One region of the Ensifer sp. 38_S197 genome, then DNA from elsewhere that is predicted to be linked to it. Evidence: predicted binding sites of a transcription regulator. Region 1 holds the regulator's gene; each other region holds the start of a gene.
What was found. Region 1 encodes PhoB, which activates phosphate uptake and scavenging genes when phosphate is short. Its sites were predicted from a motif close to TGTCATNNANCTGTCAT; they were not measured.
Positions count from the first base shown of each region.

Region 1 (7,895 bases):
CCGCCTGCGGCTCATAGACGCGCACGCCGCGCTCGTGGAACAGCCGGTAGAGCAAACGTTCGGTTCCGACCGTCGGGTCCGTCAGCTCGTCGGTGTCGATCGTCTCGACCATCACCTTGGCTTCCGCCCAGTGATCGTCATCCTCGACGACGCTTTCGCCGTTGTCGCCATCGCCGCCGGAGAGATCAGGCTGGCGCATGCGCTCGGGCGCTTCCGGCAGGAACTGCGCGACCATGCCGCCGGCGCGCCAGCGATGGCGCGGCTTGCCGTTCTCATCGCGGTCGAGCAGCTCGGCGACGCCGAGCCTGACCTTGGTCGGGATCTGCTCCGATTGGCGGAAGTAGACGCCGGCGATTTCTTCCAGCGTGGCGCCGTCAAGTGCGACGATGCCCTGGTAGCGCTGGGTATGAGCGCCCTGGTCGATGGTAAAGGCGAGCACGCCCTTGCCGAGCAGTTCATGCGAAAGGGTGCGGCCATCCTTTTCGGCGGCGGCCAGCGCATCCGCATCGTAGCGGGCATAGGCGCGCACGCGGTCCGGCGTCGAGAAATCGGCGACGACGAGATCGACCGGGCCGTCTCCTTGCGTCTGGACGATCAGCTTGCCTTCGAACTTCAGCGAGGTGCCGAGAAGCACCGTCAACACGATGGTTTCGGCAACGAGCCGCGCGACGGGAAGCGGATAATTGTGGCGCTCCAGAATTGCGTCCAGCATCGGGCCGAGTTGCACGGCGCGGCCGCGCACATCGAGGCCTTCCACCTGGAAAGGCACGACGTGATCGTCACCGGCAAAGTCGAATTCACCAAGCCCTGGTGTCATGTCAGTCATGTCTTGCTCCTTGCATCAGCCAACTGCGTTGCGCCCGGGACATTCGTATCCTCCCGGCGCAACGTGCCCGCTGTCTCAATTGATCCCGCAATGAACGGATAGTCCATCGGGTATGTGCCGTTCGCCAACGCGCCGCGCACAACCCGTTGCAGTCGGCGCTTCACCGTTGTCAGGAGCGCCCCACATGCCGCCTAGATCGTGTCGCGCGGCGGCGATGTCAATAGCCCGCCCTCGCGCAGCAGCTACTGAAGGGCTGCGCCAGCGCGCACCACGCAGCATCCGTGCCGGCAAGGGGCTTAGACAAGCCCCATGCACCAGGCGATGATCGACTTCTGCGCATGCAGGCGGTTTTCGGCCTCGTCGAAGACGACCGACTGCGGACCGTCGATCACCTCGTCGGTCACTTCCTCGCCGCGATGCGCCGGCAGGCAATGCATGAACAGCGCATCGGAGGCCGCGTGCTTCATCAGCGCTTCATTGACCTGAAACGGCTGGAACACGTTGTGGCCGCGGGCACGATGCTCCTGGTTCATCGACACCCAGGTGTCGGTGACGACGCAATTGGCGTTGGCCACGGCCTGCTCGGCTTCGTGACACAGCAGGATCTCGCCGCCGTTGTTGCGGGCCCAGTTCAGGATCTTGTCCTGCGGCTCCGAGCCCAGCGGCACAGCCATGTTCATGCGATAGCCGAAACGGGCGGAGCCTTCGATCAGCGAGTGCAGGACGTTGTTGCCGTCACCGGTCCAGGCGATCGTCTTGCCCTTCACCGGTCCGCGATGCTCTTCGAAGGTCATGATGTCGGCCATGATCTGGCAGGGATGGGTATCGTCGGTGAGACCGTTGATGACGGGTACCGTCGCATGCTCCGCCAATTCCAGCAGGCGGCGGTGGTCGGTGGTGCGGATCATGATCGCGTCGACATAGCGCGACAGGACCTTGGCCGTATCGCCGATGGTCTCGGCGCGACCGAGCTGCATCTCCGTGCCCGACAGGAACAGGGTTTCGCCGCCGAGCTGACGCATGCCGACGTCGAAGGACACGCGTGTGCGGGTGGACGGCTTTTCGAAGATCATCGCCAGCATCTTGCCGGCGAGCGGCTTCTCGGCGGTTCCGGCCTTGGTCGCCGCCTTTCGGACGCGGGCGTCGTCGATGATCGTCCGGAGATCGGCGGCCGTCACGGCCGAAAGATCGAGAAAATGTCTGGTGCCTGCCATCGTACTCGGTTCCTGTCTGAAAAATCGATCCGTGGTGCGCCCGCATTCCGCGTGAACGCACGAGGGTCATTCTAACACCCTGTGTCGGCGTCGGTCCTATCCGTTAAGCAGCGGCGTTGCCGCCGGCCTTCCGAACTGCTTCGGCAGCGCGCTCGATGCGCGCAAGGCCCTCGCGCGCTTCCTCCGCCGTCACCGTCAGCGGCGGCAGCAAGCGCAGCACATTGTCGCCCGCCGGCACGGCCAGGAGCTTCTCGGCGCGGATTTCCTTCAAAAGATCGGCCGAGGGGCCCTTTACCTTGATGCCCAGCATCAGGCCGTCGCCGCGGATGTCCTCGATGACGTCCGGGTAGCGGTCTTTCAGCGAGGCGAGTCCCTGGCGGAAGACGAGCGCCACATCGCGCACATGGGCGAGGAAGCCGTCAGCGAGGATGACGTCAAGCACGGCGTTGCCGACGGCCATCGCCAGAGGGTTGCCGCCATAGGTGGAGCCATGCGTGCCCGCCACCATGCCGGCCGCCGCCTCTTCCGTCGCCAGGCAAGCACCGAGCGGGAAGCCGCCGCCGATGCCCTTCGCAACGGCCATGATATCCGGGCGGATGCCCGCCCATTCATGGGCGAAGAGCTTGCCGGTACGGCCGACGCCGGTCTGGACCTCGTCGAGGATCAGGAGCAGGCCGAACTCGTCGCAGAGCGCGCGCAGTTCCTGCAGGAATTCCTTCGTCGCCGGGCGAATGCCGCCCTCGCCCTGGATCGGCTCGATCAGGATCGCGGCGGTCTCTTCGGTGATCGCATTCTTGACGGCCGCGAGGTCGCCGAACGGAACCTGATAGAAGCCCGGGGCCTTTGGTCCGAAACCTTCGATGTACTTCTGCTGGCCCCCGGCGGCGATCGTCGCGATCGTGCGGCCGTGGAAGGCGCCCTCGAAGGTGATGACGTGAAACTTCTCCGGCTGGCCCTTGGCGAAGTGATAGCGCCGCGCCGTCTTGATCGCGCATTCCAGCGCTTCCGCACCGGAATTGGTAAAGAAGACCCGATCGGCGAAAGTGACGGCAGCCAGGCGGCGGCCAAGGCTTTCCTGCCCCGGAACTTCGTAAAGGTTGGAAAGGTGCCAGACCTTCTCGGCCTGCGCCTTCAGCGCCTCGACGAGATGCGGATGCGCGTGGCCGAGCGAGTTCACGGCAACGCCGGCGGCGAAATCGAGGTAACGCGAGCCGTCTTCGGCGATCAACCAGACGCCCTCTCCTCGCTCGAAACGCAACGGCGCGCGCATGTAGGTATCGTAAAGCGGCGTGGTTGCAGTCATGCGAGGCTCTCCTTCACTCCAATCGGCATCGGTACCGCAGCTTCATGCGGCCCGATAAAAATCAAAAATGCCGCCTTTCGGCGGCGCAGGCACTATTCCCATTTCGCACCGCAATGTCAACAAAACCAAGCCTTGCAGCGCGATGGCGAGACCCGTTTCCCTGCGACGAAAAAATCGGCCGGAAGGGCTTGCAAAAATGCAACGCTGATCGAGCAAGTTGGGGAAAACTACGAATTCGATTCGGCGTGATTCCCCGGACTCTTGCCACGGAGTCCAGCGGTCAGTACGTTAACATTCAATTACTAGACGCATGCGGCGGACCTAGTCACCAAAAGAGTTATCGCGTTTGCAACCTCGGGGTTCAGCCGGGGTGCGGTGAGGGATTCTGCCATCCCCAACGCTGAGAACGGAGAGTGCAGAGATGAACTGGACTGACGAGCGGGTGGAGAAACTGAAGAAGCTTTGGTCCGAGGGCCTGAGCGCAAGCCAGATCGCGGCGCAGCTCGGCGGCGTCAGCCGTAACGCTGTCATCGGCAAGGTTCACCGCCTGAGCCTTCCCGGACGCGCCAAGGCTGGCGGCAGCGCCACGGCGGCGGCCCGCCCGAAGCGGCCGACCTCGGCCCCGCGCGCTCCGAACTACGCCTCGCGCGTTTCGACCCGCACCGTTGCCCGTCCGTCCGGCGCCACCGTTCTCAAGGAAGAGATCGAAGTCGATCTCGTGGCCGAGCAGAACTTCAGCATCAGCACGGACGTGGTCGTGCCGATGTCGCGCCGCCTTGAGCTGACCCAGCTCACCGAACGCACCTGCAAGTGGCCGATCGGCGATCCGCTGAAGGAAGAATTCCACTTCTGCGGCAATGACTCGCCGGAGTCCTCGCCCTATTGCAACTTCCATGCACGGCTTGCCTACCAGCCGTCGGCCGAGCGTCGGCGGATGCGCTGAAGCTCCGCACAGGAACAAAAGAAAAGGGGCTGATCGGCCCCTTTTTAATTGCCTGTCGTTGGCCCCTCTCAGCTTTCGAGCGAGTAGCCGGCGCCGCGGACCGTGCGAATGACGTCCGGCATGGTCGAGAAGTTCAACGCCTTGCGCAGGCGGCCGACATGCACGTCGACGGTCCTTTCGTCGACATAGATGTCGTGACCCCAGACGCCATCCAGCAACTGCGAGCGCGAGAAGACCCGGCCCGGAGAGGACATCAGGAACTCGAGCAGGCGGAATTCCGTCGGTCCCAGGCGAACCTCGCGGCTGCGGCGATGAACGCGATGGGTTTCCCTGTCAAGCTCGATGTCGCCGCAGCGCAGCAGCGTCGAGAGCACTTCGGGCTTCGCCCGGCGAAGCATCGCCTTGACGCGAGCCATCAGTTCCGGCGTCGAGAAGGGTTTAACCACGTAGTCGTCGGCACCGGTCGCGAGACCGCGAACGCGCTCGCTTTCCTCGCCGCGCGCCGTCAGCATGATGATCGGCAGCCGCTCCGTCTCCGGGCGCTGGCGCAGCCGACGGCAAAGCTCGATGCCGGAGACGCCGGGCAGCATCCAGTCGAGGATCAGAAGGTCGGGCAGGCGTTCCTGGAGCCGGATCTCCGCCTCGTCACCCCTGAGGATCGTATCGACGTCGAAGCCTTCCGCTTCCAGATTGTAACGCAACAGGACGCTCAGCGCCTCTTCGTCTTCGACCACGGCGATTTTTGGCAACATCAGGTAACGTCTCCTTACCGCGAGCGCCGTGCGGCTCCAGTGGCCGGGCCGGCGCTCAGACACTCTAAATCTGGAGCATTTCCGCGTTTTTCAAAGGCAGTGCGAAAGCCGCATGCTTCAGATACAGGAATTCGGGGCCGCGACCGGAGCCGCGACCAGGTGATATTCACGGGGCATGCATTGCGAACGGCGCGTCTAACGCTCAGTCGTTGACCGAGCCCAACGTCGACGTATTGTCATCCTTCGGACGCTCGCCTTCCGGCTGGGCACCCGTTGCCATGTAATAGATCGTCTCGGCGATATTGGTCGCGTGGTCGCCGATGCGCTCGATGTTCTTGGCGCAGAACAGAAGATGCGTGCAGGGCGTGATGTTGCGCGGGTCTTCCATCATGTAGGTCAGCAGCTCGCGGAACAGCGAGGTGTAGATCGCATCGATCTCCTCGTCCCGCTCGCGAATGCTGTTGGCCTTTTCCGGCGAACGCGAGGCATAGACGTCGAGTACTTCCTTGAGCTGCACCAGGGCAAGCTCGGCGAGGTGCTCGAGACCGCGGGCAAGCTTGCGCGGGATGCCGGAACCGGCGACGGCGATCACGCGCTTGGCGGTGTTCTTGCCGAGGTCGCCGACACGCTCCAGGTCGGAGGCGATGCGGATCGACCCCATGATCTCGCGAAGGTCGGCGGCGACCGGCTGGCGCTTGGCGATCGTGACGATCGCCTTCTCGCCGATCTGGCGCTCGGCATCGTCGAGGATGGTGTCGTCCGAGATCACCTTCTGCGCCAGAGCCAGGTCGGAATTGACCAGGGCGCGAACGGATTCGGCGACCATCTGCTCGGCGAGACCGCCCATTTCCGAGATGCGGCGCGTCAGGTACTTCAGTTCTTCGTCATAGGCGGACATGATATGCATGGACATGATCGTCGATCCTTGCGGGCGCTTTCCAGTTACTGTTGCAGCCGTCATTGGCCTCAGCCGAAGCGGCCCATGATGTAATCCTGGGTGCGCTGGTCATCCGGATTGGTGAACATCTTGTCGGTGTCGTTCTCCTCGACGAGATTGCCGAGGTGGAACATGGCGGTGCGCTGCGACACGCGGGCGGCCTGCTGCATCGAGTGGGTCACGATGACGATCGTGAAGTTCGTGCGCAGTTCGTGGATGAGCTCCTCGACCTTGGCCGTCGCGATCGGGTCGAGGGCCGAACAGGGCTCGTCCATCAGGATGACTTCCGGGCTGACGGCAACGGCGCGCGCGATGCAAAGGCGCTGCTGCTGGCCACCGGAAAGGCCGGTGCCCGGTTCATGCAGGCGATCCTTCACTTCGTTGAACAGGCCGGCTTTCTGCAGGCTGGTTTCGACGATCTCGTCGAAATCCGCCTTGGTGCGGGCAAGCCCGTGGATGCGCGGACCGTAGGCGACGTTGTCGTAGATCGACTTCGGGAACGGGTTCGGCTTCTGGAAGACCATGCCGACGCGGGCGCGCAGCTCGACCACATCGATGGTCGGATCGTAGATGTCGTCCTCATCGAGCGTGATCTTGCCGGTGACACGGCAGTTCTCGATGGTGTCGTTCATACGGTTCAGCGTGCGCAGGAAGGTCGACTTGCCGCAACCGGACGGGCCGATCAGAGCCGTTACCGTATTCTCGCGGATGTTGAGGTTGACGTCGAAAAGCGCCCGCTTCTCGCCGTAGTAGACCGACACATCCTTGCCGATCATCTTGTAGGGCACAGTGTTCATTTTCTGATCCAAGGCCTTCTCGACTGCTGCTTCTGACATGATGTTCATAGAAATTACCTCACTACCAACGGCGCTCAAAGCGACGTCGCAACAGAATGGCGCCAAGGTTCATGACGACGAGGAAGATGAGAAGAATGATGATCGCGCCGGAGGTGCGCTCGACGAAGGCGCGTTCGGCCTCGTTGGCCCACATGTAGATCTGCACTGGCAGCGCCGTCGACGGCTCCATCGGCGAACCGGGATAGTCGACGACGAAGGCGACCATGCCGATCAACAGCAGCGGCGCGGTTTCGCCAAGCGCGTGGGCAAGGCCGATGATCGTACCGGTCAGAATGCCCGGCATCGCCAGCGGCAGAACGTGATGGAAGATGGTCTGCATCTTCGAGGCGCCGAGACCGAGTGCCGCCGAGCGGATGGACGGCGGAACCGCCTTCAGGGCCGCGCGCGTGGCGATGATGATCGTCGGCAACGTCATCAGCGTCAGCACGAAGCCGCCGACGACAGCCGCCGAGCGCGGCATGCCGGCAAAGTTGATGAAGACGGCGAGGCCCAACAGACCGTAGACGATCGACGGAACGGCTGCGAGGTTGTTGATGTTGACCTCGATCAGGTCGGTGAGCCGGTTCTTCGGCGCGAACTCTTCGAGATAGATCGAGGCGGCAACGCCGATCGGCAGCGACAGCGCGAGCACGATCATCATCATGTAGAACGAGCCGAGGGCGGCGACGCCGACGCCCGCCGCTTCAGGACGGCTGGAGGCGCCGAAGATGAAGATGCCGGTGTTGAAGCTCTTTTTCAGGATACCGGCCTCGGCAAGCTGGTTCATCCAGGTGACCTGCTGGTCCTTGACCTTACGCTTGCTCTCTTCGACCTTGAGGTCGATCTGCCCCTTGTAGGCGGAGTCGATGTTGGCTTCTGCCAGCAGGGTGACCGGAACGGTCTTGCCGATGATGGACGGATCCGCCACGACCATGTCGCGCAGCAGCGTACGGGAGCTCGCAGAGACCATGTCGGTCGCCTGCTTGACCAGCGGCCGCTTGCTCGCATCGATGCCGAGCTGCTTGACGAGCGCCTCGCGCACCAGCAGCGGATAGTTGGCAGTCATCAGCACCTTGCTGTCGCT
Region 1 is NZ_JBXOVZ010000002.1:1,357,451-1,365,345, reverse strand. It holds gene AC1Z3V_RS19725 (Hsp33 family molecular chaperone) at 1-826, opposite strand, end outside; gene argF (ornithine carbamoyltransferase) at 1,123-2,040, opposite strand; gene AC1Z3V_RS19715 (aspartate aminotransferase family protein) at 2,144-3,343, opposite strand; gene AC1Z3V_RS19710 (GcrA family cell cycle regulator) at 3,765-4,286, shown strand; gene phoB (phosphate regulon transcriptional regulator PhoB) at 4,355-5,038, opposite strand; gene phoU (phosphate signaling complex protein PhoU) at 5,241-5,954, opposite strand; gene pstB (phosphate ABC transporter ATP-binding protein PstB) at 6,005-6,820, opposite strand; gene pstA (phosphate ABC transporter permease PstA) at 6,834-7,895, opposite strand, start outside.

Region 2 (7,895 bases), 640 kb from region 1:
GTCGTGATCAGGATCGGGAAGCCATCGGCAAAGCCCACAGGCGCCGCCGTACCCGCCCATTCGGCACCCACCAGGCGCTCGGCCGAGGCGTCCATGTGGGCGAGCTTGACCGGACGGCCGAACCATGCGGACAGGACTTCGTCCGTCGCATCGTCCGACACGGCAGCATCGACTTCGCTGCCCCAGACTTGGACGTTGAGCCGCCGATCCGGATCAAAGCGTACCGCAATCTCGCTGCCACCCATCTTCAGGTGCACGCCGCCATCGATGTGGCTGGCCTCAACCTTCGCCAGCGCCTGCAATTCGCGCTGCGTGATGAAGCGCCCGTCCGGCTCGATCAGCATGAAACGCCGGTCGCCCACGAGACCGTCGAGATGGACGACAACCGACTCTCGGGCGATCGCGCGGCCGCTCTTCAGCGGATGAATGTTGAGGCCGGTCACCTTCATGGGCAATTCCTTCATCTTCAAAAATTGATTCAAGCGCCTGACGATCCGATTCACCTGGTCGCCATAATCTGTTGAAACGGCTGGATCATTTTTCTGTTTCGAGCGAATGATCCAGCTTTTGAAAAGCCGCAAATCCGAGCGGAAAACCGTTTCACACTTTTCCTGGACTTGCTCTAAATTTCATCGAGCATCATGGCAAGCACGTCGCGCAGCCGTTGCTCGCGCTCCATGGCCAATCGGCGGCCTACGTCGGTCTTGAAGCCATCGGCCAGCCGGAAGAGCTTGGTCTCGAAATGATCGATGGCGAAAGCCTTGTCATCGAGCGGCCTTGCCTCCGCCAGCGGATCGAGCGGATCATAGAGGCCGCTGCCCATGCGCCCGGCGATGTAGAAACACCGCGCGGCACCGACCATACCGATCGCATCCAGCCGATCGGCATCCTGAAGGATCTTCGCCTCTAGTGTCTCCGGAGGAATGTTGGCGGAGAAGCTGTGGGTCAAAATGGCATGCGCTACCGCGGCCGTCTCCGTTGCGTCCCATCCGAGACCTCGCAGGATGCCTGTAGCCTTCTCTGCCGCCAGCCGCGATGCCTCAGTGCGCAAGGGCGAGTTCTTCTCGACCGAAACGCAATCATGCAGCAGCACCGCTGCGGCAAGCGGCCGGGCATCGCCACCCTCCTCCGCATTGATGCGCGCGGCGTTCTTCCAGACGCGGATCAGATGAGCGGCATCATGCGACCCGTCATCGGCGGCAAAGGCATGCGGCAACAGCACCGCTGCGAGCTCCTCATGCGGCGCGAAGGCTGCCGCGAGTTTCGAAATGCGTGTCATGACATCCTATTGCCGTTCGGCCGCGTTCGTCGGTGCCCCCGATGCGGCGCCGGCACCGGACAGGATCTTCTGGTAGAAAAGCCCGATGCCGATCAATACGCCGCCAAGGCCAATGAAGGACAGTGCCCGCAGGAAACCTTCGAGGTTGGACATGTCGATCAGGAACACCTTCAGCACGGCGACGAAGACGAGAACGGCCGAAGCGATGCGGATGCTCTTGGCATGGAAGCGCGAACCGAGCACGAGCAACAACACGCCGAGCAGCAGCCAGATGACCGAATAGGTATAGGTTTCTCCCTGCAGGAAGCCCTTCCAATCCGCGATGTTTTCCCCCTGCCACGCACGGCGCACGGTAAGGCTGGCCCAAGCGAAGGCAAGGACCGCGCCGCTGACCGCGAGCGCCATGACATAGGGCAAAGGCCGTTTGTCGCGCGCATACCAGGCGAGCCCGGCATAGCCGAGCCCCGGCAAGAGATAGCCGATCAGCAGCAGATCGAAGAACGGGATACGGCCCAGCAGCTCCCCGCTGAAGTAAGGATTGAGGCCGAGGAGATGCGCAGACAGCACCGACAACATCGAGAGCGCGCCGAGGCCCATGCCGCCGTAACGGAAGACGGGACTCGGCGACTTCATGTCGAGGCTCATGAAGATGGCCGATGCTCCGATCGCCAGCAGCGTATAGATCGACTGCTCGCTGAGCGTCGGCACCGAACTGTCGAGCACGCCGCCGTTCATCGCATGGCGCACCAGGATCGCGAGCGTCAGCAACACGAAGAGGCTTGCCAGCGCCTGCAGGAGGTTGCGCACGCGCGTGTCCGGCCAGGACCTGAGGAAGTAGGCCGAACCGGCGAGGAGCGCGGCGGGAATGCCGTAGCCGGGCAATAGCGCGTTGAAGATGGGCGTGGTGCCGAGATTGCCGGCACCGACGATCGTCGGCTCCCAGGCGATGCGCCCGAGAACGACGACGGCCGCCGCGCCGGTCATCCAGGGCAGGATCGGCCAGGTGCGGATGCGCGTCGCGAGCGCGTAAGCCGTACCGAGCACAGCAATCGCAAGTGTCGTGACCAGCCCATCCGTCCAGGCATGGAGCGCAAGGATGAAGAACGCGAACGAACCGGCGACCAGCAGGCCAGCCGCCGTGTCGCGCGCCTCTGCCCCGCCGTCACGGCGGTAAAGCCAGTCCGCCAGCGCGAGCAGCGCGGCGCCGAGGACGAGCGAGTACAGGCCGTGCGGCAGATCGAAGGCGTAGTTGCCGGTCATCAGGAACGACATGGCCGTCAGCGCGATCGGAACGCCTGCGGCAATGCCGGCCCAGAGGGTCGAATATTGCGGATGCGTGACGAGGCGGCGCGACAGCACGAAGCCGCCGAGCATCACGAACAGCGCCGCAAGCAGCATCGCGGTGATCATGGCGGTCCGCCCGGGCAGCACGATCGTCGGGAGAGCATCGGCCAGCGAGGGATCGAGATAGGCGAGCACGCCGCTCAGCGCCGTCAGGCTCCAGACGCCGGCGACTGCGCCGACCGCGGAAAGCACGGCGGGATAGACCGCCGTCGTCCGCCACGCTCCCAAAGCCGCCAACGCCGCAATGACCACGGCAAATTCCGTCACCGGATATTTGACCGCGGTCACCGCAGGGCTGATGAGAAGGAGCGCCAGAACCGTGGCGGCGATGGCCGCGGAAATGGAAATTGCCGCATGCGGCGGGATAAACAGTCGCTCCCACGGTCCGGCAACGGCGCCACGTCGCTCCACCTCGTCAGGCATCTCGGTCGCGGGCGCTGCCTCCGTAGCCCCCGGCCAGACAAGACCGATGCCCGCGATCATCACCAGCAGCGCAAAGGCGACCGGCAGCGGTTCGAATGGCGAGACCGCACTGATATAGGCAAGCCCCCAAAGCCCGATGCCCGCATTGGCCAAAGTCGGAACCACGGTCCAGGTCCGCAGCCGCGAGGCCAACAAGGTCGCCACCCAGACGACCGACAGGAAACCGAAGAGCACCCAGGGGCGCGGCTCGTCGCTCGAGACGAGTGCCGGCGTTGCGAGCGAGGCAAGCAAACCGAGGCCGGCGAGCGCCTGCCCATGCAGCAGCGACAGACCGACGGTCGCCAGCGAGATTGCGGCGAGGAGAACGAATGCTGTACCGGTGCCGATATAGCCGTAGATGTCGTAGGCGGCATAGGCGACGCCGAAAAGGGTGACGGCACCGGCCGCCGTCAGGATGCCGGGGATCATCGCGTTCTGGAACTCATTGGCGATGACAGGCACGGCGCGCCTGCGAATGACGTCCCCCGCCGCCATCAGCAGGAGGCCGAACAGGGCGGCAAGTGTCAGGCGAACCGCCGGGCTCAGGAGGCCGGCATCGATCGAATATTTGACCATGAAGACGCCGCCGAGTGCGAGCGCGATGCCGCCAACCCACACGGCCCAACGCGCACCGAGGCGGCTTTCAAGGCTTTCGGCCTGACGGGTCGCGGCCATGACCGGTTGCGGCGCTTTCGTGCTGGCGGCGATCGTCTCGTCGCCCTCGATGCCTTCCGCCGCTTTCTCCGCATTGCCAAAGATCCGGGTGCCCTCGTGCACGCTGGCCGGCAGGTCGACGGTGGTGTCCTCGGTCGTCTCCGTTTCCGCCGGCAATTCGGGCGCAGCGGCGAACTCTTCGCTCGCAGCTTCGGCTTGAACGCCTTCGCGCGACGAGGCTTTCAGGCTTGCGACCTCCGCCCTCAGGGTGGCGAGTTCACGCTCCAGCCGCTCGGCCGTCTTGCGGCCGCCGAGAAAGGCGGCAAGCGCCAGGATAACGGCAAAAAAATCAAAGAGTTCGAACATGGTTTCCCCTGACAGTCGCACATGCAAACCGCGCGCAACCATACAAACTTTTACGCGCCCGCCAAATCTCTACAGCGCCGCGCGTCTCATCCGACGTGCAAAGATCGCTGCAGCACCCTGAATTGCCGCATGTTTCCTTAAATCGGAGACGGATTAAGGAAACATGCAGTAGACGGGCGAGCGCTGTAATCTCTTCACGGAAATGTCGCAGAAGTGTCATCGGGCAACTGATACAGGCGGATGAGCACCGCCGTCCCGCGCGGTGGTTTCCATCGTTCAACCAGGAGACCCGATCATGGACAAGCATCTCGGCCAGACGGAAGAGACCGAATTCAAGACGCTGACGGAACGCAGGGAAGAGCTGGAAGACATCGGCCACAACTGTTCCACCAATCCGACGATGGGCGACATCATCCATCGTCGCTTCTCGCGTCGCTCGTTCATCGGCGGCTCGCTTGCCGTTGCTGCGATTTCGACGACCGTCAGCCCGCTCGCTCTCCTGACCGCCGAGGAAGCACGCGCCGAAGAAGGTTCGCGTTTCGACTTCACCGAGATCGAAGCCGGCGTTGATGAAAAGCACCATGTTGCCGAAGGCTACGATGCCGATATCCTGCTGCGCTGGGGCGACAAGATCTTCGCCGACAGCCCGGAGTTCGACCCGAAGAACCAGACGGCCGCCGCCCAGGAAAAGCTCTTCGGCTACAACAACGACTATGTCGGCTTCATCCCGCTCGACGGCAGCGCCGACCACGGTCTCCTGGTCGTCAACCACGAATACACAAATGCCGAACTGATGTTTCCGGCCTTCGCCAGCGTCGTGAAGGAAAAGGTGACGAAGGACGGCAAGGAAGTCGAGGAAGAGAAGGTCGTTCTCGGCGAATATACCAAGGAACTGGTCGACATCGAGATGGCCGCCCATGGCGGCACGATCATCGAGATCCGCAAGGTGGACGGCAAGTGGCAGCCGGTTCTCGACGGCAAGCACAACCGCCGCATCACCGTCAACACCGAGATGCAGATCACCGGCCCGGCCGCCGGTCATGACCGCCTGAAGACGCCGTCCGATCCGACGGGCAAAAAGGTCTTCGGCACGATCAATAACTGCGCCGGCGGCGTCACCTCCTGGGGCACCTACATGATGGCCGAAGAAAATTTCAACGGCTATTTCGGCGGCGAGCTTGCCGAGGACCATCCGGAATACAAGCAGCTCAAGCGCCTGGGCGCACCAGGCGGCCAGTATGAATGGGCCTCCTTCCATGACCGGTTCGACGTCTCCAAGGAGCCGAACGAAGCCAATCGTTTCGGCTGGATCGTCGAGGTCGATGCGCGGGACCCGACTTCGGTGCCGAAAAAGCGCACCGCGCTCGGCCGCTTCAAGCATGAAGGCTGCGAATCGATCGTCAACAAGGATGGCCGCGTCGTGCTCTATTCCGGCGACGACGAGCGATTCGACTATGTCTACAAGTTCGTGACCAAGGGCAAGTTCAACCCTGATGATCGTGCCGCCAACATGGACCTCTTCGACGAAGGCACGCTCTATGTCGCCAAGTTCGAGGAAGACGGCACCGTCACCTGGATGCCGCTGGTCCACGGCGAGGGCCCGCTGACCGAAGCCAACGGCTTCGCCTCGCAGGCCGACGTGCTGATCAACACCCGTCTTGCCTCCGACGCACTCGGCGCCACCAAGATGGACCGTCCGGAAGACGTTCAGCCGAACCCGAAGACGGGCAAGGTCTATGTGATGCTGACCAACAATACCAAGCGCAAGGCCGAACAAGTCGACGCCGCCAACCCGCGCGCCAAGAACGCTTTCGGCCATATCGTCGAGATCACCGAGACCGACGGCGACTTCGCTTCGTTGAAGAGCCGCTGGGACGTGCTGCTGAAGTGCGGCGATCCAAGCGTTGCCGACGTCGGCGCTTCGTTCTCGACCGCCACCACCAAGAACGGCTGGTTCGGCATGCCCGACAATTGCGCCATCGACGCCGACGGTCGCCTCTGGGTGGCGACCGACGGCAACAACCAGAAGGAAACCGGCCGTGCCGACGGCATCTGGGCGATCGACACGGACGGCGCAGCCCGTGGCACGTCGAAGCTCTTCTTCCGCGTTCCGGTTGGTGCCGAAATGTGCGGCCCGTGCTTCAACCCGACGTCGGATACCTTCTTCCTCTCGGTCCAGCACCCGGGCGACGCCGGCCTTGCCACCTACGAGACGCCGGCAACCCGCTGGCCCGACTTCAAGGATGACATGCCGGTTCGCCCGGCCGTCGTCGCCGTGACCAAGCAAGGTGGCGGCCGCATCGGCTGATCAGGACTGCGGATCGCAAACGAGACGCCGCGCAGCTCTGCGCGGCGTCTCGTTTCCGGAGTTGTTTTTTAGTGGCGCAATTCCGGACGGAAAACCGCTTCGCACTTTTCCTGGAATTGTAGTTGAAGTGACGCAATTCCGGACGGAAAACCGCTTCGCACTTTTCCTGGAATTGTAGTTGAAGTGACGCAATTCCGGACGGAAAACCGCTTCGCACTTTTCCTGGAATTGCTTTTAACGCCGCAGATTGTCGATCGGGAAGATCGCGCAGGTTTCGGTGCCATGGGCCAGCAGCTTGCCGTTTCCGTCACGAAGCCAGGCTTCCGATGTCGCGATCGTCCGGCCGCGATGCACGATGCGCCCCTCGCAGAAGACCTCACCCATGCCGGGCAGCAACGGCCGCACGAGGTTTACCTTGAACTCGACGGTCGTATAGGCTTCGCCCGGCTTCACCGTGGTGAAGACGGCGCAGCCGAGCGCGGAATCCATGATCGTCGCCGTCCAACCGCCATGAACCGTGCCGAGCGGGTTGAGATGTTCCTCGGTCGGCAATCCCTTGAAGACCACCCGGCCCTCTTCCACTTCGCTCAGTCCGAACCTCAGTGTCTTGGACATCGGCGGTGCCGGCAGCTCGCCGCTCAGCAGATCCTGCATCGCCTTGAGACCGCCGTCACGGGCGACACGGTCGAGCGACAGCACGCCGATGCCGGATACGGACATGCCGGGATAAAGCTCTTGATACATCGATAACTCCTACTGCATGTTGCCTTTAATCGTTGCCGATTAAAGGACAAAAACATGCAGCACTTCAAAGTGCTACAGCGACCTTTGCGCGTCTGATAAGACGCGCAAAGGTCGCTGTAGGGGATCAGGCGGCGGAGGATTGCGCTTTCAGCGCTTTGAGTGCCGCATGGACGAAGCCGTCGCGCGCGGAAGATACGTCGAGGCCGCGCGGCTCATAGACATGGCGGTTGAGGAAGAAGGCGGTCAGGCGGAAGGCGGCGGCAAGGCTATCGTAATCCGCTGCCCGGCGCGTTTGCGCGGAAAGGAACTCCGGCAGCGCCAGCATCCGGTCGGCGTAGCGTTCCCCCGCCGCCCGGCAGACCGCCCTGCCCGATTTCGGCGAGACATAGACCAGTTCGGTGCGCGCACCGGTCGCGACACATTCCGTGAGGTCGAGCCCGAATCCGAGGTCATTGAGGACCGCAAGCTCGAAGCGCACGAACAATTCTCCGGCATCGGCCGGATCGGCGAGATGATCGACGATGACGGTCAGCGCCTCGTAGAGATGCGGATGCGGGTCGCGCTCCGGGAGGAGCCGCAGGAGCGCACCGAGAGCCTGGATGCCATAGACCGAGGTTGCCGTCTCCATCAGCCGGGCGGCACGCAACTCCACCGGTTCGATGCGGAATTCACCCATATGCTCGTCAAGCCGGGCGCGCCAGGTCACTTCCACCGAATTGCCCGGCTGCAGCACCGGCT
Region 2 is NZ_JBXOVZ010000002.1:1,993,816-2,001,710, reverse strand. It holds gene AC1Z3V_RS22775 (MOSC domain-containing protein) at 1-449, opposite strand, end outside; gene AC1Z3V_RS22770 (HD domain-containing protein) at 623-1,279, opposite strand; gene AC1Z3V_RS22765 (DUF2339 domain-containing protein) at 1,286-4,105, opposite strand; gene AC1Z3V_RS22760 (PhoX family protein) at 4,401-6,413, shown strand; gene AC1Z3V_RS22755 (PaaI family thioesterase) at 6,648-7,157, opposite strand; gene recO (DNA repair protein RecO) at 7,282-7,895, opposite strand, start outside.
Region 2: a site for PhoB is predicted at 4,309-4,325, ahead of AC1Z3V_RS22760 (PhoX family protein). Genes of this name have one in related genera too.

Region 3 (7,895 bases), 650 kb from region 1:
CGCCGCTTCCCTGGCTGATCGGCATCATGGCGCTGTTCTCGATGGTGCCCGAGGGCACGGTACTCGACTGGGGCGCGCTCTATCTGCGCAACGAACTCGGCGCCTCGGTGGAGCTTTCCGGCTTCGGCTTCGCCGCCTTCTCGGCCACCATGGCAATCATGCGCTTTGCCGGTGACCTCGTGCGCGATCGTTTCGGCGCCAAGCGAACCTTGCGCATTTGTACGGTGACCGCGCTTGTCGGCATGATCCTCGCGGGCATTGCGCCAAACGCCTACATCGCCATTCTCGGCTTCGCCATCGCCGGTATCGGCATTTCAAACATGGTGCCGATCGCTTTTTCGGCCGCCGGCAACATGCCGGGCCTGCAGCCGGGCATCGGCCTCTCGGTCGCGACTTTCATGGGCTATTCGGGCATGCTGTTCGCGCCGTCGGTGATCGGCTTCGTCGCCGAGCATACGGGATTTGCCATCGTCTTTACCTCGGTGCCGGTGCTCTTCATCGTCGTGCTGCTGTTGTCTCACAATGCGGTGCATGCGGATCACGCCAAAGGGCACTCGTGATCTGTTGAGCCACGGACGAGCGTGTTCTGTGCAGGCCGGATGAGGGCCTCTGGCGCAAGGCCGCCATCAAATCGCCGTCAGGGCATGATGTCGCCGTTGACAAGCAGGCTTTCCTCATCCACCTGATGGGCGAAAAGCCGGAGCTTGATTACGGAAAGCGTTGCGATATTCGCACGCGACCCGCTCCGCCTGAGATGACCCACGAAGAGGCCTTCATGTCTTCCGCCTTCGATTTCGAGCCGCAGCCCCGCCGTGCCTCCGTCGCCGTCGATGTCGGCGGCGTGATCGTCGGGGGCGGCGCACCGGTCGTGGTTCAGTCGATGACCAACACCGACACGGCCGATATCGATGCGACCGTGGCCCAGGTGGCCGCTCTCCACAAGGCCGGCTCGGAACTGGTGCGCATCACCGTCGACCGCGACGAAAGTGCTGCCGCCGTGCCGAAGATCCGTGAGCGGCTCGAGCGCCTCGGTCTCGACGTGCCGCTCGTCGGCGACTTCCACTATATCGGCCACAAGCTGCTTGCCGATCATCCGGCCTGCGCCGAGGCGCTTGCGAAGTACCGCATCAATCCGGGCAATGTCGGCTTCAAGGACAAGAAGGACAAGCAGTTCGCCGAGATCGTCGAGATGGCGATCCGCTACAACAAGCCGGTGCGCATCGGCGTCAACTGGGGCTCGCTCGACCAGGAACTCCTGACGCGGCTGATGGACGAGAACCAGGCGAACGGTTTTCCGCTGACGGCGCAGCAGGTGACGCGCGAAACGATCGTCCAGTCGGCGCTGCTCTCGGCGGATCTTGCCGAGGAAATCGGCCTGCCGCGCAACCGCATCATCCTCTCGGCCAAGGTTTCCGGCGTTCAGGACCTGATCGCCGTTTACGCCATGCTGTCGGCCCGCTCCGACCACGCGTTGCATCTCGGCCTCACCGAGGCCGGCATGGGCACCAAGGGCATCGTCGCCTCCTCCGCCTCGCTTGGCATCCTGATGCAGCAGGGCATCGGCGACACGATCCGCATTTCGCTGACGCCGGAGCCCGGCGGCGACCGCACCCGCGAGGTGCAGGTGGCGCAGGAACTGCTGCAGGTCATGGGCTTCCGCCAGTTCATTCCGGTCGTTGCCGCTTGTCCCGGCTGCGGGCGCACGACGTCGACCGTGTTCCAGGAACTCGCCCAGAAGATCCAGGACGATATTCGCCGCAACATGCCGGTCTGGCGCGAGAAATATCCCGGCGTCGAGGGCCTGAAGGTCGCGGTCATGGGCTGCATCGTCAACGGTCCCGGCGAAAGCAAACATGCCGATATCGGCATCTCGCTCCCCGGTACCGGCGAAATGCCGGCTGCGCCCGTGTTCATCGATGGCCAGAAGGCGATGACGCTGCGCGGTCCGAACATCGCCGCCGACTTCGAGGCGCTCGTTTCCGACTATATCGAGAAGCGCTACGGCCGCGGCCAGGCGGCTGCCGAGTAAACGGGTTCGCTCTGGGCAATCCGACGCCGGACGGCCTCGGAGCTAAAGCCGCGACGTCAGCAGCTTCAGCCCGGCAAAGGCGAAGAAGCCGGCCATCAGGCTCTCGATCAGCCGCTTGGACCTGAGATAGGCGCGGTGCACCGGCGAAAGCGAGAACACGATCGCGAAGCCGCAGAAGGTCATCAGGCCGAGGACCATGCAGCCGCCGATGAAGGTGGCGGTGACACCGACCGGCGCCCCCTCCGGCATGCCGAGCGAGACCAGCATGATCCAGGAAAAGATCGCCTTCGGATTGGTCAGGTGGATGCCGAGCCCCTTGAGATAGAGCCGCTTCAACGATGCCTGTACTTTCGCGGTCGGCACGATCGCACGCCTGTCGCTGCGCATGGCGGCGCGCAGCGCGTTATAGGCGAGCCAGAAGAGATAGCAGGCGCCGGCGATCTTCAGGATGATGATCGCATGGCCATAGGCGCGGATGAGCGCCGAGAGGCCCGACGCCGTCAGCATCGCCCAGGTGTAGCTGCCGGTGAGCACGCCGAAGGCAAGCGCCAGGCCGGCCTTGCGCCCCTGACTGACCGAGGTGGTGATGATCGCCAGGATCGCCGGTCCCGGTGAGGCGGTCCCGATCAGATAGGCGGTCCAGGCGATGAGCAACTGCGGCAGATAGGGTGTCGGGTCGAACATGCGAAAAAGCTCCGGCTCGATCGCCGGAAGCTAGTTCAGTTCATCGCCTGTTTGAAACAGCGAAATGTCACCGAGACAAGATCTCAGAGGATCTCGTCGAGTGCTTCGATCAGGCGTGCACATTCCTGATCGGTGCCGATGGTGATGCGCAGGAAATCGCCGATGCGCGGCTTGGCGAAGTGGCGCACCAGCACGGCGCGCTCGCGCAGCGCCTTCATCAGCGTTTCGCCGCTATGGCCGGGGTGGCGCGCGAAAACGAAGTTTGCCGACGAAGGCAGCACCTCGAAACCGCGCTGGGCGAGATCCGCGGTGAGGTGCTCGCGGGAGGCGATGATTCTGGCGCGGGTTTCCTCGAACCAGGCTTCGTCCTCGATCGCGGCGATGGCACCGGCCTGGGCCGGGCGGCCGAGCGGATAGGAGTTGAAGCTGTCCTTGACGCGCTCCAGCGCCTCGATCAGCGGGCGCTGGCCGATGGCGAAGCCGACGCGCAGGCCCGCAAGCGCGCGCGACTTGGAGAAGGTCTGGACGATCAGCAGATTCTCGTACTTCGAAACCAACGCTGCTGCCGATTGGCCGCCGAAGTCGACATAGGCCTCGTCGATGACGACGGGCTGATCGGGGTGGCTCGCGACGAGCCGCTCGATTTCCGAAAGCGGCAGGCCGATGCCGGTCGGCGCGTTCGGGTTCGGCAGGATGATCGCGCCGCAGGGCCGGTCGTAATCGGCGAGATCGATCTCGAAGCGATCGTTCAGCGGCACCTCGATCGTGTCGATCTCGAAGAGCCGCGCATAGGTCGAATAGAAGCTGTAGGAAATATCGGGGTAAAGCAGCGGCGCGTCGTGCTTGAGCAGGCCGGCGAAGATATGCGCCAGCACCTCGTCGGAGCCGTTGCCGACGAAGACTTCTTCCGCCGTCACGCCAAAGCGCGCGGCGATCGCCTGGCGGAGCTTCAGCGCCAGCGGATCGGGATAAAGGCGCAGATCGCTGCTTGCCGCGGCGTTGATCGCGTCGAGCACCTTCTCAGAGGGGCCGTAGGGACATTCATTGGTGTTGAGCTTCACCAGATTGGCGATACGCGGCTGCTCGCCCGGAACATAGGGCTTGAGCTTCGAGACGATCGGCGACCAGTATTTGCTCACGAGCTTAGCTCCTGCGGTTGGCGATAAAGCGGGCGGTTTCGACGAGAATGGCGGAGCGCTCGCCATAGGGCTCGAGCAGAGCTTCGGCTTCTGCGACCAGTTGTTCCAGCCGTTCTTCTGCCCAGGCCTGGCCATGCAGTGCGACGAGCGTGCCCTTGCCGCGGGCGGCGTCCTTGCCGGTTGCCTTGCCCATGGTCGCCGCATCGGCGGTGAGATCGAGCAGGTCGTCGGCAAGCTGGAAGGCGAGGCCGATCTTTTCGCCGAAGCTGCGAAGCCGCGCCCGGTCGTCCTTCGACGCGCCGGCGACAATCGCACCGGCCTCGCAGCCGAAGCGGATGAGAGCGCCCGTCTTCATCGCCTGTAGCGTGACAATGCCGGCTTCGTCGGGTGGCGACTTTTCCGCGGCAAGATCGAGCGCTTGACCGCCGGCCATTCCGCCGTGGCCGGCGGCCCGTCCGAGCGCCAGGATCAGTTCCACCTTTTGGGCATCCGGCAGTGGTGTTTCAGGCGCCGCGATGATGTCGAAGGCGAAGGTCAGCAGACTGTCGCCGGCGAGGATCGCCGTCGCCTCGTCGAAGGCCTTGTGCACCGTCGGCTGGCCACGCCTGACATCGTCGTCGTCCATCGCCGGCAGGTCGTCATGGACGAGGGAATAGCAATGCACGCATTCGAGCGCCGCGCCGACGCGCAAGGATGCATCGATACTGCCGCCGAGAAGATCGGCGCATTCGATCACCAGGAAGGGGCGCAGTCGCTTGCCGCCGTTCAGCACCCCGTGGCGCATGGCGGCGAGCAGGTTTGCCGGCCGGGCGATCTCATCGACCTCCGTCGTCGGGCCGAGCAGGCGCTCGAGCAAAGCTTCGACGGCGCGGGCATTGCTGGCGAGGCGGCGGGTGAAAGGCGATGTGTCCTGGCTCATGCGCGCTCTTTGGCATGGGCGAAGAGGGCTTTCAACGGGGATTCGTGTCGCAGCGGCGCGCTTTCCCTGGGACAGCCGCGTACGCACCTTGCCTTTTGCCTGAAAGCCCGTTCAACTTTGCCGGCCCATACACTAAGAGAGGCGGATGGACAGCGAGGTGGACAGTCAGGCCGTGAACATGGTTCCGGAAGCGCGCGAGGACGGCGAAGTGCCTTCCAGTCGCTGGTCTTCGCTTCGCCGGTCGCTGCGTACGAGGCGCCGCCAGATCGCTTTCGCCGTCGTCGGTTTCGTGGCGCTGCCCTATGCGCTGATCGTTCTCTACCTGATCGAGTTCATTCATCCGGTCTCGACGCTGATGCTGCGCGACCTCGTTCTGCTTCGCGGCTACGACCGTCAGTGGGTCGAGTTCGACAATATCGCGCCGGTGCTGGTGCAATCGGTGATGATGTCGGAGGACGGCCAGTTCTGTGTCCATGACGGTGTCGACTGGGGGCAGATGCGCGGCGTGGTGGAGGATGCCCTGGATGGGGAATCGACCCGCGGGGCCAGCACCATCCCGATGCAGACGGTCAAGAACCTCTACCTCTGGAACGGCCGCTCCTTCCTGCGCAAGGGCATGGAACTGCCGTTGGCGATCGCCGCTGATTTCGTCTGGAGCAAGCGGCGGATGATGGAGATCTATCTGAACGTCGCCGAATGGGGCGATGGAATCTACGGTATCGAAGCGGCCGCCCGCCACCACTTCGGGGTTTCCGCGGCCAAGCTGTCGCGGCGGCAGGCGGCGCTGCTTGCGGTTTCGCTGCCCAATCCGAAGGAGCGCAATGCCGGCAAGCCCGGTCGCGGGCTCAAGCGCCTGGCAAATTTGATCGAGCGTCGCGCCAGCCGCTCCGGCGGCTACATCACCTGCCTTTATGATTAGGATCAGACCTTTTCATTGGAAGCTGCCGTCGGGCGATGTCATGCTCGCGTAGTAGAGTTCTGCCATCTGGGTCTCTCTCCATTTGAAAGGCCCGATCGCCCCATGACTTCGATTTCCCCCTCGCTTCTCTCCTTTGGCCGCAACGCAAACAACGTACCGCCGAAGCATCTCGGAACCCGCTACGCAACGGATGGCCGTTTCCTGCGTGAACCGGGCAACACGGTCGTTTCCCACGTCACCGCCGGTTCGCCGTCCGAGGCCGCCGTGCTTGCGGTGCGCGATCGTCTGATGGCGATGCCCGAGGCCGGGCAGTTCGCCTTCACCCATCCGTCCAGCCTGCATATGACGATCTTTCAGGGTATCATCGAATACCGCCGCAGGCTGCCCTTCTGGCCGGCAGACATGGCGCTCGATACGCCGATCGACGTGATGACGGAGCACTATCGCGGGCAGCTGAAGCACTTCGTTCCGCTGGAGCCGTTCCGGGCCCGCGTGACGGACGTCACGCCGACCGGACTCGCGCTCGAAGGCGACAGCGCAGCCGATCGCGCATGCCTCAAGGCCTGGCGCGATGCTTTCGCCGAAGCCTTCGGCTATCGCCATCCGGACCATGACGACTACGCGTTCCACATCACCTACGCCTATGTCATCGACTGGCTCGATGACGCGGCACTGCCGCGCTGGCAGGCGATGCTGAGCGAACAACTCGCCTACCTCACGGAGCGGGCGCCGGTGATCGAGCTCGATCCCCCGGCCTTCTGCTCCTTCGAGGACATGAACCATTTCGAGGAACTGATCGTTTTCTCGGACAGACCCGCAATCAAGGCAGCAATCAAGGATCCTAAATGACCGGACTTACGCTTTACGTCGGCAACAAGAACTATTCATCCTGGTCGATGCGGCCCTGGATGGCGATGACCGCCGCGGGCATCGATTTCGAGGAGGTGGTCATTCCCTTCGATTTCGCGGCCGGCAATCCCGATATTCGCGCCGTCTCGCCGACGGGACGCGTGCCCTTGTTGCGACATGGCGATCTGCTTGTCTGGGAGTCGCTGGCGATCATCGAATATGTCGCCGAGCTCTTTCCCGATGCCGGGCTCTGGCCGGCCGAGCGCCAGACCCGTGCCCGGGCGCGCAGCTATTCCATGGAGATGCTCTCCGGCTTCCGGTCGCTGCGCGGCGCCTGTCCGATGAACGTCCGCCGGGAAAAGCGGGCTCTCGAGGTGGATGCAGACGTTCGCGCCGACATCGCCCGCATCGAGCGGATCTGGAAGGAGGCGCTCGCCCAATCCGGCGGTCCGTTCCTCTTCGGCGCCTTCGGTGCGGTGGACGCGATGTACGCTCCTGTGGTCAACCGTTTCGACGTCTATGATCTCGTTGCGGATCCGGAAGTGCTCGGCTACATGCAGCGGATGAAGGCGCATCCCGCCTACCGGAAGTGGGAAGAGGCCGCCCGCGCCGAGCCGTGGGTCGTTCCCGAAGACGAGGTCTGACTCGGTCGAGTCGAAAAATTGTGGCTGGGGACTGGTCAAACAGGAGTTGGCCATGTATAAGCGCGCCAAATTTCCGTGATTGACATCTGTTTGACACGGCCATTTCGGCTGCTGAACAGTGTTTGCCCGATAAGTGGAGAATGAAATGGCTGTACCGAAAAGAAAAACGAGCCCGTCCAAGCGTGGCATGCGCCGTTCCGCTGACGCCCTCAAGGCTCCGACCTACGTCGAAGACAAGAACTCGGGCGAACTGCGCCGTCCGCACCACATCGACCTGAAGACCGGCATGTACCGTGGCCGTCAGGTTCTGACCCCGAAGGAAAACGCATAAGCGTTTCCGTTCGCGGATCAGGTTCAAAGGGCTGGCTCTGCCGGCCCTTTTGTTTTGCGTCTGACATTTTCTCGCTTGGACCCTGTGCTATCAGCAGGAGCCTGACCTGAAGACGCCGCAAGACGCGGCAAAGGAGTTCGTGCCCGATGCTCGCTGCCGTTCCGCTGCTGATCCTGCCTTTCGCCATCTACAATCTCGCGATGATCGGAATGTTTGGCGGTATCGCCGGGCTGAACGCCGAGATGCTGTCGCTGTCCATGCTGTCGGGCGCGACCTGGACGATGCGCTTCGGTGACCTTCTGATCGTCGTCGCGCTGCTGCTGTTGTTCGTCGAATTGCTGAAGGCGACCCGCACGAGCACGCGGGCGCTGATGGATCACC
Region 3 is NZ_JBXOVZ010000002.1:709,886-717,780, reverse strand. It holds gene AC1Z3V_RS16725 (MFS transporter) at 1-560, shown strand, start outside; gene ispG (flavodoxin-dependent (E)-4-hydroxy-3-methylbut-2-enyl-diphosphate synthase) at 776-2,029, shown strand; gene AC1Z3V_RS16715 (LysE family translocator) at 2,072-2,713, opposite strand; gene hisC (histidinol-phosphate transaminase) at 2,797-3,852, opposite strand; gene AC1Z3V_RS16705 (polyprenyl synthetase family protein) at 3,857-4,771, opposite strand; gene mtgA (monofunctional biosynthetic peptidoglycan transglycosylase) at 4,950-5,690, shown strand; gene AC1Z3V_RS16695 (DUF1868 domain-containing protein) at 5,793-6,539, shown strand; gene AC1Z3V_RS16690 (glutathione S-transferase family protein) at 6,536-7,183, shown strand; gene rpmF (50S ribosomal protein L32) at 7,329-7,514, shown strand; gene AC1Z3V_RS16680 (hypothetical protein) at 7,661-7,895, shown strand, end outside.
Region 3: a site for PhoB is predicted at 5,727-5,743, ahead of AC1Z3V_RS16695 (DUF1868 domain-containing protein). Genes of this name have one in related genera too.

Region 4 (7,895 bases), 400 kb from region 1:
CGGCCAAGCGGGATCTGCGCGGCGATGGCATCGACAACCTGCCTGTTTTCCTCGGGCGTCGGGGCGTGACCGTCATGGAGCGGCGTGCGGATCGGACCGGGGCTGACGGCATTCACCCGGATGCCGCGGCCGATGAGCTCGCCGGACAGCGTGCGCGCCAGCGAGAGAAGTCCCGCCTTGGTCAGCGCATAGACGCTCGACGTCGGCATGCCGATATGGGCGTTGATCGAAGTGTTGAGCACGACCGAAGCCCGCTTCGAGAAAACAGGCAGCAGCGCCTGGATCAGGAAGTACGGTCCCTTGAGGTTGATGGCGAGCGAACGGTCAAAACTTTCTTCGTCCCACTGTTCGATCGGCTGCAGCTTGGCGATGCCGGCATTGACGAAAAGGATATCGAGCGTGCCGAAGGCGGCGCGGATCTTTTCGGCGACTGCCGCTTGACCGGCGACATTGCCGGCATCCGCCTCGATGATGAGGGCCGCCTCGCCAAGGATCGCACGAGCTTCGGCGATGTTCTTCGGATTGGTGCCGGTCACCGCAACCCTTGCGCCTTCGGCGATGAACTGGCGCGCGGTTTCGAGGCCGATGCCGCTGGTGCCGCCGGTGATCAGTGCCGTCTTGTTCTCTAAACGTGACATGATGAAAGTCCTCTTGCTGGGTTGAAGAAGAGGTCGGTTCGATTGGCTGGAACCGTCGTCCTCGGATGCTGAGAAATATGGCGGAATACGATCGTTCGGATTAGTCTTCCAATTCTGGAACTCGAATTCGGAAAAGCCGAACGATGATGAAAATCGAAGGAATAGCGGCCTTTGTCGCGGTCGCCGAAGCCGGCTCGATCAGCGAAGCGGCGCGGCGCCTGCGTCTGTCGAAATCCGTCGTCAGCGAAAGGGTTGCAGAGCTGGAGCGGACGCTCAACGCCACGCTGCTCCATCGCACGACGCGTAAGCTGACGCTCACCGAGGATGGCATCGCCTTCCGCGAGCGTGCCGTCCGGATCGTCAGCGAGGTGCAAGCCGCTGCCAGCGATCTTGCCGAACGCCGCGGGCTCCTGACGGGGCCGCTCAGGATCGCTGCGCCTGTCAGTTTCGGCCGCCGGCATCTCGGTCCAGCACTCTACCCGTTCCTGGCGCGCCATCCGGAAATCGAACTGACGCTCGATCTCGACGACCGCCGGGTGGACGCGGCGTCGGAAGGCTATGACGCGATCGTCCGCCACGGCGTGATCGCCGATTCTCGCCTGGTCGTCTGGAAGCTTGCGAGAAGCCGGCGTCTGCTCGTCGCCGCGCCGGATTATCTCGGACGCCACGGCACCCCGGCGTCGCTTGCCGAGCTCGGAGGCCATCGCGGCATCTTCTACACCAATCGCGGCGCGGCCGACTGGCGGTTCGAGGGACCTTCAGGGGCAACGGTCGTCCGGGCGCGCCTGGCGCTCGGCATGAACAATGGCGACATGATGCACGATGCCGCCGTCGCCGGGCTTGGCATCGCGCTGCTGCCCGCCTTCATCGCCGGTCCCGCGGTGCGCGAAGGGCAACTGCGCGAGATCGATGTCGGGCTGCGCCCGGAGCCCGAATTCATCTACATGGCTCATCCGGAAGGCCGACGCGTCTCGGCCAAGCTCCGGGCCATCGCCCAACATCTGAAGGAATCATTCGGCGATCCGCCCTATTGGGATCCGTGACGCATTTCTGCAACCTCGGCGCAATCGTTGCCGGCGATAGTTCCTCACCGATTGCCGATCAAGTCTCGACAGAAGCTTGATCGAAGTCGGCTAGCATCCTTTTCACCTTTGCAACCAAAGATTGTCTTCCTATCTTTTCATCATGCGGACCTTCTTGCTGAACTGGATCGTCGTCATGACGCTTTGCACCACCGCCCATGCGGGTTCCCCTTCCACGGCCCCGACCGATGCCGAAATCCTAGATATTCTGACCGAGCGCATCGACAAGCAGCAGCAGTCGATCGGCATCGTCGTCGGCATCACCGACGCCAATGGCCGGCGCATCGTCGCGCACGGCCATCCCGCCAAAGGCGACCCGCGTCTCGTCGATGGACGCACCGTGTTCGAGATCGGCTCGGTCACCAAGGTATTCACCGCACTGCTGCTCGCCGACGCGGTCGAGAGAGGTACGCTCGGCCTCGATACGCCTGTCGCGACATTGCTACCGTCCGGAGTGACGATGCCGGAGGACAAGCAGGTTCCGATCACGCTGGCAGACCTGGCGACGCACATGTCGGGCTTGCCGCGGCTACCGAGCAACCTGGCGCCGGCCGACATCACCAATCCCTATGCGGACTACGACACCACCAGGCTCTACAGCTTTCTCTCCGGCCACAAACCGCTGCGCCGCCCGGGTGTCGAGCACGAATACTCCAATCTCGGCGCGGGGCTTCTCGGCCACGTGCTGGCGCTGAAGGCCGGGCTTTCCTATGAGGATCTTGTCGGAAGACGCATCGCCAAGCCGCTCGGCCTCAAGGATACGGCCATCACGCCGCAGCCAGACTGGTCCGAACGCCAGGCAACGGGCCACGATGCGGCACTGGAGCCGGTGAGAGACTGGGATCTCAACGCGCTGCAGGGGGCCGGTGCCCTGCGCTCCACCGCGGAAGACCTGCTGATCTTCCTCGAGGCCGCCATGGGGAAAACGCCATCACCATTGGCGTCCGCCTTCGCCACCCTGCTGGCGACACGGCAGCCGCTCGGCGAGGGCGCGGGCGAGCAGGCGCTGGGCTGGGTGATTTCCGGTAAGGGCGACGAGCAGGTGATCTGGCACAATGGCGGCACTGGCGGCTATCGATCCTTCGTCGGCTACCGTTCGTCGACCGGGATCGGCGTCGTCGCCCTGTCGAACACGTCGACCGAAGTGGGCGTCGACGATATCGGCCAACATCTGCTCAACCGCAACGTCCCGCTTGCGCCCGCCATCGTCCGGCGCACTGCCATAACGGTCGATCCGGCGACCTACGATGCCTATCTCGGCACCTACAGGCTGGCGCCGGGTTTCGACCTGACGATCTTTCGTGACGGCAATCGGCTGTTTGCCCAGGCAACCGGCCAGGACCGGCTTGAAATCCTTCCGGAGGCCGAGCATCGGTTCTTTGCGAAGCTCGTCGATGCGCAGATCAGCTTCACGCTCAACGGCACCCGCGCCGAAAGCCTGACCTTGCATCAGGGCGGGCGGGACAGCCCTGCGCCGCGCGTAGAGAAATGATGCCTATCTCCCGCCCCAAAAGGCGGGAGATAGTCCCTGTATCGATCAGAACAGCAGATCGATCGTGAAGTAGGCGAGGGCCGAGATCGCCGCCGCTGCCGGCATGGTGATGAACCAGGCAATCACGATATTACCTGCAAGCCCCCAACGCACGGCCGAGACGCGCCGCGCCGCGCCGACGCCGATGATCGCGCCGGTGATGGTGTGCGTCGTCGAAACCGGAATGCCGAGCCAGGTGGCGGCAAAGAGCGTGATCGCTCCGCCCGTTTCGGCACAGAAGCCCTGCATCGGATTGAGCCTGGTGATCTTCGAGCCCATGGTGTGAACGATGCGCCAGCCGCCGAACAGCGTGCCGAGCGCGATCGCCGCCTGGCAGGTGATCACGACCCAGAAGGGAACGTAGAACTCCGAACCGAGATACCCTTGCGAGAAGAGCAGAACGGCGATGATGCCCATGGTCTTCTGCGCGTCATTGCCACCGTGACCGAGAGAATAGAGCGACGCCGAGACGAACTGCATCACGCGGAAGGTGCGATCGACGGCAAAGGGCGTCTGCCGCACGAACAACCAGGAGACGATCAGCACCAGCATCAGCGCCAGGAAAAAGCCGATCGCCGGCGACATGAAGATGGCGCCGACGGTCTTGAGAAGACCGGTCCAGACGATGGAATTAAAGCCCGTGCTGGCAAGGCCGGCGCCGACAAGGCCGCCGATCAGCGCGTGCGACGAGCTCGACGGAATGCCGAACAGCCAGGTGACGATGTTCCAGACGATCGCCCCCATCAGGGCCGAGAAAATCACCAGCGGTGTCACGATACCGGGATCGATGATGCCCTTGCCGAGCGTCTCGGCCACGTGCAGACCGAAGAACAGGAAGGCGATGAAGTTGAAAAAGGCCGCCCATAGGACCGCATATTGCGGCCTGAGCACCCGCGTCGAGACGATCGTCGCGATGGAGTTGGCGGCATCGTGCAAGCCGTTCAGGAAGTCGAAGAACAGCGCGATGGCGATCAATCCCGCGAGCAACGGAAAGGCGAGCGTCGCATCCATCAGACGTTCTCGATCACGATGCCGCTGATTTCATTGGCAACGTCCTCGAACCGGTCGATGACTTTTTCCAGCTGGCCATAGATCTCGCTGCCGACGATATAGGCCATCGCGTTGCCCGTGCCGTAGCGGTGGAACAATTCCTTGAGGCCTTGCTCGTGCAGTTCGTCGGAATGTCCCTCGATGCGGGTGACCTCCTCGGCGATGGCGATAAGGCGGTCGTGATTGGCGCCGATGCGGTCCAGCAGCGGGACAGCCTCGGCAATCAGGTGCGCAGCCCGGCCGACGATCGCGCCCATTTCGCGCATGCCGGGTTCGAAGCTCTTCTGTTCGTAGAGCCTGATCGTCTTGACCGTCTTGTGCATCATGTCGATGGCATCGTCCATCGACTGGATCAGGTCCTTGATGTCGCCGCGGTCGAAGGGCGTGATGAAGGAGCGACGGACTGCCAGCAGCACTTCGGCAGTGATGTGGTCCGCTTCATCTTCGAGCGCGACGATGCGGTCGCACTGTTTCTCCATGTCATCGCCGCCGGCAAGCAGCTTGTCGAGCGCCTCGGCGGCGCCGACGACGGTGAGCGAGTGTTTCGCGAAAAGCTCGAAAAAGCGATCCTCGCGGGGAAGTAGTTTGCGGAACCAAGCCAGCATCACAAATATGTCCATTCGTGGATTGTCATGAAACTGTCATATTGGACCGGAGCGCCCAAGAAAAGCACCTGATCCAAGGGGTTTGTCGCCTTTCCCCCGCCGAAATCGGCCAAGTTGCACCGATATGGACAGGTATGCCGTTTCACCTTGCCTTGGCGCCTGCTTTCGTCCTAGCTGGCGCCCAACCTCGAATCCGGACTGCCGATGCCACACAAGGTCTTTCTCAACCGCCTGAAGCTCACGGAGTTCCGCAACTATGCGGCCCTCTCGCTGGAGCTCGACCAGCGCCACGTGGTGCTGACGGGAGAGAACGGCGCCGGCAAGACCAACCTGATGGAGGCGGTCTCGTTCCTCTCTCCCGGTCGGGGCTTGAGACGTGCGGCCTATGCCGATGTCACCCGTGTCGGCGCCAGTGACGGCTTCTCCGTCTTTGCCGCTGTCGAGGGCATGGACGGGCCGGTCGAAATCGGCACCGGCACCGCCGGCGTGACCGAGGGGCAGTCCCGACGATTGCGGCTCAACGGAACGCCCGCGGCGAGCGTCGACGAGCTGACCGATCACCTGCGCGTTCTCTGGCTGACCCCGTCGATGGACGGCCTCTTCACCGGGCCCTCTTCCGATCGGCGGCGCTTTCTCGATCGGCTGGTGCTTTCGCTTGATCCGGAACATGGCCGCCGCGCCAGCGAGTTCGACCGCGCGATGCGCAGCCGCAACCGCCTGCTGACCGAGTTTCGCCCGGACCCGGCCTGGCTGACCGCGATCGAACGCGAGATGGCTGGCCTCGGCGTTTCCATGGCGCTGGCGCGGCAGGAAATGCTCGGCCTGCTCACCGCGCTCGTCGAACGGAACGTGGACGGCGATGTTTTTCCGTCGGCGCGGCTGGCGCTATCCGGATTTCTCGACGACGAAGGTCATCGCCCGGCCTATGATCTCGAAGAGCAATATCTGACGATGCTGCGGGATGGACGGCCGCGCGACGCAGCGGCAGGCCGCACGCTCGACGGGCCGCATCGGAGCGACCTGCTCGTTCGCCACCGAGAGAAGGATATGGAGGCGGCACGCTGCTCGACCGGTGAGCAGAAGGCGCTGCTCGTCGGCCTGGTGCTGGCGCATGCACGTCTCGTCGGCGACATGACCGGCCACGCGCCGATACTTCTGCTCGACGAGATCGCAGCGCATCTCGACATCAACCGGCGCGCGGCCCTGTTCGACCTCGTCGACGGCCTCGGCGGCCAGGCCTTCATGACCGGCACGGACCAGGCGATGTTCGAGGCACTTGGCGATCGCGGCCGCTTCCTGACCGTTTCGCACGGCAGCGTTACGGGATAAGCAGGAGCCGGATGAGGAAAGTGTTTGCGGTTTTCGCACGGAACCCGCTCTCCCTCATGGGCGTCGATCACGTTTATGATTTGGTCGAGCCGATCCAAGATCTAGAGATCGGCCGCCGCCGAGGAGGATGTTGCCATGACCGGTGAGAACAAGCTCGACCAATCGGAGATCTCGCGCTACGCCCGCCATATCGTGCTTCCGGAAATCGGCGGCGCTGGCCAGCAGAAGCTGAAGGCGGCGAACGTGTTGGTCATCGGCGCCGGTGGTCTCGGCGCGCCGGTGCTGCACTACCTCGCGGCCGCCGGCATCGGTCGCATCGGTATCGTCGACGACGACACCGTTTCGCTCTCCAACCTGCAACGGCAGATCATCCATCGCACCGAGGACATCGGCCGCGCCAAGGTCGAGCGGGCGGCGGAAGCAATTGCCTCGCTCAATCCGCATGTCGTCGTCGAAGGCCACCAGATCAGGCTTAACCCCGACAATGCCGAGGCGCTGTTCCGGCAATATCACCTGGTGGTCGACGGCTCGGACAATTTCGACACGCGCTACCTCGCAGCCGATACCGCGGCCAAGGTGGGCATTCCGCTGGTGACCGGCGCCGTCGGCCGCTTCGACGGATCGCTGACGGTGCTGATGCCGTACAAGGCCGGCGCGGACGGCCGGCCGAACCCCTCCTATCGCGATCTCTTTCCCGAAGCACCGCCGGCGGGCGTCGTGCCCTCCTGCGCCGAAGCGGGCATCGTCGGCGCCTTGACCGGCGTCATCGGCACGCTCCAGGCGATGGAAGCGATCAAGGTGATTGCCGGTTTCGGCGAGCCGCTCGTCGGGCGGCTGTTGATGTATGACGCGCTGACGGCGCAGTTCAACACCATCCGCTATCGTCGCAGAGCATAGGCCGACCATGGTACAGATCTTTCGCATCGACGAAACATTCGACCGGCACGAGGAGCTGCTGGCGCTTATCCTCGGTGCCTTCTCCTACATGGACGGGCAGATCGACCCGCCCTCGTCGGCGCATGCATTGAACATCGAATCGCTCCGGCAAAAGATCGCTGACGAGATCGCCTTCGGCGTCAGCGACGGCGAAAGGCTCGTCGGCTGCATCTTCTGCAAACCCGAGGCCGATTGTCTCTATATCGGCAAGCTCGCGGTTGCTCCGCAGACACAGGGCAAGGGCATCGGCCGACTGCTGCTCGCGGAAGCGGAAATGACGGCGCGATCGCTCGGCCTTCCCGCACTGCGGCTGCTGACCCGCATTGAACTCGTCGACAACCACCGCGCCTTTGCCGCCTGGGGATTCGTCCAGAGCGGCACGATGTGCCATCCCGGCTTTACCCGGCCGACGGCAATCGAGATGCGCAAGACGCTCTAGCTTTCAATCGGGACGGACAGCGGCACGTCGGGGCCGTGCGGCGTTTCGCGATCAATCGCGGCCCGGAAGCACGCGGTCCGGCGGGCGGTGACCGTCGAAGAAGGTGCGGATGTTGATCACCACCTTGTCGCCCATGTCGATCCGGCCCTCGAGCGTCGCCGAGCTCATGTGCGGCAGCAGCACGACCTTGCCTTCGCCGGCGAGCTTGATCAGCTTCGGATTGACGGCCGGCTCATTCTCGAAGACGTCGAGACCGGCGCCGGCGATCTTGCCTTCGCGCAGGCA
Region 4 is NZ_JBXOVZ010000002.1:953,773-961,667, reverse strand. It holds gene AC1Z3V_RS17750 (SDR family oxidoreductase) at 1-638, opposite strand, end outside; gene AC1Z3V_RS17745 (LysR family transcriptional regulator) at 782-1,681, shown strand; gene AC1Z3V_RS17740 (serine hydrolase) at 1,803-3,212, shown strand; gene AC1Z3V_RS17735 (inorganic phosphate transporter) at 3,258-4,262, opposite strand; gene AC1Z3V_RS17730 (DUF47 domain-containing protein) at 4,262-4,906, opposite strand; gene recF (DNA replication/repair protein RecF) at 5,111-6,235, shown strand; gene AC1Z3V_RS17720 (molybdopterin-synthase adenylyltransferase MoeB) at 6,371-7,132, shown strand; gene AC1Z3V_RS17715 (GNAT family N-acetyltransferase) at 7,140-7,610, shown strand; gene AC1Z3V_RS17710 (2-hydroxyacid dehydrogenase) at 7,662-7,895, opposite strand, start outside.
Region 4: a site for PhoB is predicted at 4,930-4,946, ahead of AC1Z3V_RS17730 (DUF47 domain-containing protein). Genes of this name have one in related genera too.